DNA from 2 places in the Adlercreutzia sp. CNCM I-6215 genome. Region 1 is predicted to be linked to the other one. Evidence: predicted binding sites of a transcription regulator. Region 1 holds the regulator's gene; the other holds the start of a gene.

What was found. The regulator HrcA, encoded in region 1, represses chaperone genes, less so after heat shock. The targets are predictions, from matches to a motif close to TNTTAGCANNCNNNNNNNNNGNNTGCTAANA.
Region 2: a site for HrcA is predicted at 878-908, ahead of ACW4LP_RS08545 (co-chaperone GroES). Genes of this name have one in related genera too.

The regions. Positions count from the first base shown of each region.
Region 1 is NZ_CDRVMA010000007.1:45,726-47,926, reverse strand. Features, by position in the region: gene dnaJ (molecular chaperone DnaJ) at 1-404, opposite strand, end outside; gene hrcA (heat-inducible transcriptional repressor HrcA) at 462-1,472, opposite strand; gene hemW (radical SAM family heme chaperone HemW) at 1,624-2,201, opposite strand, start outside.
Region 2 is NZ_CDRVMA010000010.1:29,598-31,798, reverse strand. Features, by position in the region: gene ACW4LP_RS08555 (sensor histidine kinase) at 1-40, shown strand, start outside; gene ACW4LP_RS08550 (response regulator) at 33-734, shown strand; gene ACW4LP_RS08545 (co-chaperone GroES) at 982-1,269, shown strand; gene groL (chaperonin GroEL) at 1,319-2,201, shown strand, end outside.

The DNA of each region.
Region 1 (2,201 bases):
TCTTTCAGCGTGATGCGGATGCCCACGCCCATGTCGCGGCCGTCCTTGCGCACCTGGCGGCCGCCTGCGGCCGCGCCGCCGAAGAAGGTGGAAAAGATGTCGCCCATGCCGCCGAAGCCGCCACCGAACAGGTCCTCGAAATCGATGCCGACGCCGCCGTAGGGGCCGCCGCCACTCGCCGCGCCGGGAATCGTGCCAAAGCGGTCGTACTGGGCCTTCTTCTGGGGGTCGGACAGCACGTCGTAGGCCTCGTTCAGCTCCTTGAACTGGTCTTCGGCATCCGGTGCCTTGTTCACGTCCGGGTGCAGCTCCCGCGCCCTATGGCGAAATGCTTTCTTGATCTCGGCTTCGGAGGCGTCGCGGGAGACGCCGAGGATTTCGTAGAGGTCCTTAGTTGCGGCCATGATAGGTGAATCTTGCCTTTCTTCGTTCGCTCTTCCGTATTCTTGGGTAACGCACGTCTACTCGCCGTGCAGCGCGCACTGGGCGGCGCGGACGGCGCGGATGGCGCGCTCGTAGTTCATGCGGGTGGGGCCGATGACGGCGACGACGCCCTCGGACTCGCCGCGCCCATAGGGGCAGGCCACGATAGAGACACCGGCGAGCTCCGAGGCGGGGTTCTCGTGCCCGATGCGCACCATGACCGGCCCCCCTTCCGCGGCGGCCTCGTCGAAGGTGTTCAGCAGCACGCGGTCGTCCTCCAGCACTTCTATGACCGGCAGCAGGGCCTTCGAATCGCTGAACTCCGGCTGGCGCAGAAGCGCCGAGACACCGAGGCTGTGGGCACGAGCGCTTTCGGACTCGCCCAAGCATTCTATGACCTCGTCGATGATGAGCTGCACGAGCGGGTCGCTGAGGGCCTCTACGGTGCCGGCGTCCATGGAGCGGCGCACGTCGCGGGCCGAGTGCCCGGCGAGCACCCGGTTCAGCAGGTTCTGGGCACCTGCCAGCTCGTCGGCGGAGACCTCGTCGGCGAAGGTGACCGTGCGGTTGACCACCTGGCCGTCCTCGGCCACCACGATGACGATGGCCTGCCAGGGCGAAAGCGACACCAGCGTGATCTGACGAATGCGGCCCGCGAGCACCGAGGGCGCCATGACAATGGACAGGCAGTTGGTGAGCCGCGCGAGGGCCGCCGAGGTGCGTTCCATGAGCGCGTCCAGCTCCGAGGCCGAGGCGCGCAGCTCGTCAACCATGGCCTGGTGCGGGCGCTCCTCCTCGGCCAATCCCGACGAGAGCAGCTCGTCGACGAAGGTGCGGTAGCCGGCGTCGGTGGGCACGCGCCCGGCAGAGGTGTGTGGCTGCTGGATGAAGCCGGCGTCTTCCAGAGCAGAGAGGTCGTTGCGTACCGTGGCGGGGCTCACGCCCAGGCGGTGCCGCTCGGTCAGGGTACGCGAGCCCACGGGCAGCGCGTACTCGATGTAGTCCTCGATCAGCGCGCGCAGCACCCTTTGGCGTCGCTCCGACAGCATATCCGCTCCTCTCACCTTCCCGCATCACCCCCGCGCCAAGCGCGGGCTTCCGTTGTTGACGCTATTTTAGCAACCTCGGCACGAGAGTGCTAACGAAAGCCCCCATCTCGACGCAAGCGACACACAAGCAAAGGTGGAAGGCACCGGCAGGCTACGGGGCGAGGTCGAGCAGGCGGCCGTAGAGCTCGTTGCCGCAGAGCCAGCCGGCGTCGGTGGGACGCCAACGGCCCTCGCGGTGCTCGGCCAGGCCGAGGACGGCCAGCTCGTCGAAGGCAGCGTGCACCGAGCCGGCCTCTTCTGCGGACCTGTCCGCCACCTCTTCCAAGCTCGCCTTCCCCCCTTTCCGACCGACTGCAGTCCCATCGATGACAGCTGCCGCCTGCTCCATTTGCTCGTCGGAGACGCCGCGGGCCATGCGCATGCCCAGCATGAGGTCCTCGGCGGCCATCTGCCGCGCGTCCAGATCATCCACCACCTGTCCGTCCTGCACCCGCATGCGACGCTCGGCGTTCTGGGTCATGGTGACGGCCGAGCGCCCCAGCCCCAGGTAGGGCTTGCCCGTCCAGTAGGCCGTGTTGTGGCGGCTCTCGAACCCGGGCCTCGCGTAGCTTGCCACCTCGTAGCGGTGAAAGCCCGCGTCCTCCAGGATGCGCTGAGCCTCCTCCATGGCCGCCGCTTCCGCATCCTCGTCGGGCTCGAGCATCTCGCCCCGCATAATGGCGGCATCGA
Region 2 (2,201 bases), on a different contig from region 1:
GAGCGTTCCCCTCAGCCAGAAGGAGGAGACCCATGAGTGAGGCCGATCCCATCCGCGTGCTCGTTGTGGACGACCAGGATCTCGTGCGCGGCGGCTTCAAGGCCATTCTCGGCACCTACGAGGGCATCGAGATCGTCGGCGAGGCCCGAAACGGGGCCGATGCGGTACAGGAGGCGCAGCGCCTTCGGCCCGACGTGGTGCTCATGGACATTCGCATGCCCGAAATGAACGGCATCGAGGCCACCCGCGCCATTACGGGCAACCCGCTGCTCGCAAAAACCCGGGTGCTCGTGCTCACCACCTTCGACGTGGACGAGTACGTTTACGATGCTCTGGGCGCCGGGGCGAGCGGCTTTTTGCTGAAGGACGCCGACCCCGACGAGATCGTGGCGGCCGTCCGCGTCGTGGCCCGAGGCGACGCGCTCATTCAGCCCTCGGTGATGCGCCGGCTGGTGGAGACCTTCGTGGCCGCGCGTCCGCGGGGCGGCTGGGGCGCCGCCGATGTGGCCGAGACTCGCCGCGCCGCGCTGACGAGCCTCACCGACCGCGAGCGCGAGATCCTCGTGCTGGTGGCCCGGGGCCTTTCCAACGACGAGATCGCCGAAGAGCTGTTCATCTCGCCGGCCACGGTGAAGACGCATCTGGCCCGCGTCATGGCTAAGACTGATGCTCACGACCGCGCCCAGCTCGTCGTCTTCGCCTACGAGACGGGTTTGGTGACGCCTGCCCCCTAGGGAGACTGTTCACCTGCACAAATTCCAACTTGAAAAGTAATCCCTGATCAAGATTATAATCACAGGAAACTTGAGTGAAAAAAACTCAAGTTTTTCTCCGTCCCCTCTTGCATTCCTTCCCGTAGCTGTTATGATGCGTAACTGTTTAGCACTCGTTGCTACCGAGTGCTAGCACTTAACCTAACCGAGTGGTTAAATTGGAAGTTGCGCGAAGGCGCTACAACAACCATTGAAAGGACGGCAAGCTATGAATTTGAAGCCTCTGGGCGACCGCGTCATCCTGAAGCAGGACGAGGCCGAGGTTACCACCGCGTCCGGCCTGTTCCTGGCCTCCGATGCCAAGGAGAAGCCCCAGACCGGTACCATCATCGCCGTGGGCGAGGGCAAGATGGACAAGGACGGCAAGCTGCTTCCTATGCCTGTTAAGGTCGGCGACAAGGTCATCTACGGCAAGTTCGGCGGCACTGAGGTGACGCTGGACGGCGAGAACGTGCTGATTCTGCGCGCCGACGACATTTACGCCGTAGTTGAATAACTGAGAAGATAAACCGAGAAGATAGATCCACTGAAAGGAACGCGAACTTATGGCTAAGGAAATCAAGTTCGATACCGATGCCCGCTCCGGCTTGGCCGCGGGCGTCTCCAAGCTGGCCGATGCCGTCAAGGTGACGCTCGGCCCCAAGGGCCGCTACGTGGCTCTGGAGAAGTCCTACGGCGCCCCGCTCATCACCAACGATGGCGTGACCGTCGCCAAGGAAGTCGAGCTGGAGAACCCGGTCGAGAACATGGGCGCCCAGCTGGTGCGCGAGGTGGCCGTGAAGACCAACGACGTGGCCGGCGACGGCACCACCACCGCCACACTCCTCGCCGACGTCATCGTCTCCGAGGGCCTGAAGAACGTGACCGCCGGCGCCGACGCGCTGGGCATTCGCCGCGGCATCGAGAAGGCCACCGACGCCATCGTGGCCGCCATCAAGGCCGACGCCACCCCGGTGTCCACCAAGGAGCAGATCGCCAACGTCGGCCGCATCTCCGCCGGCGACGCCGCCATCGGCGACAAGATCGCCGAGGCCATGGACGCCGTGGGCAACGACGGCGCCATCTCCGTGGAGGAGTCCCAGACCATCTTCGGCATCGACATGGACATCGTCGAGGGCATGCAGTACGAGCGCGGCTATATCTCCCCCTACATGGCCACCGATATGGAGAAGATGGAAGCGGTGCTGAAGGACCCCTTCATCCTGCTGACCGACATGAAGATCAACTCCATCCAGGACATGGTTCCGCTGCTGGAGGAAGTCATGCGCGCCCAGCGCCCGTTGTTCATCGTGGCTGAGGACGTCGAGGGCGAGGCCCTGTCCACCATCCTGCTGAACCGTCTGCGCGGCACCCTGAACGTCGTGGCCATCAAGGCTCCCGGCTTCGGCGACCGCCGCAAGCGCATCCTCGAGGACATCGCCGTGGTCA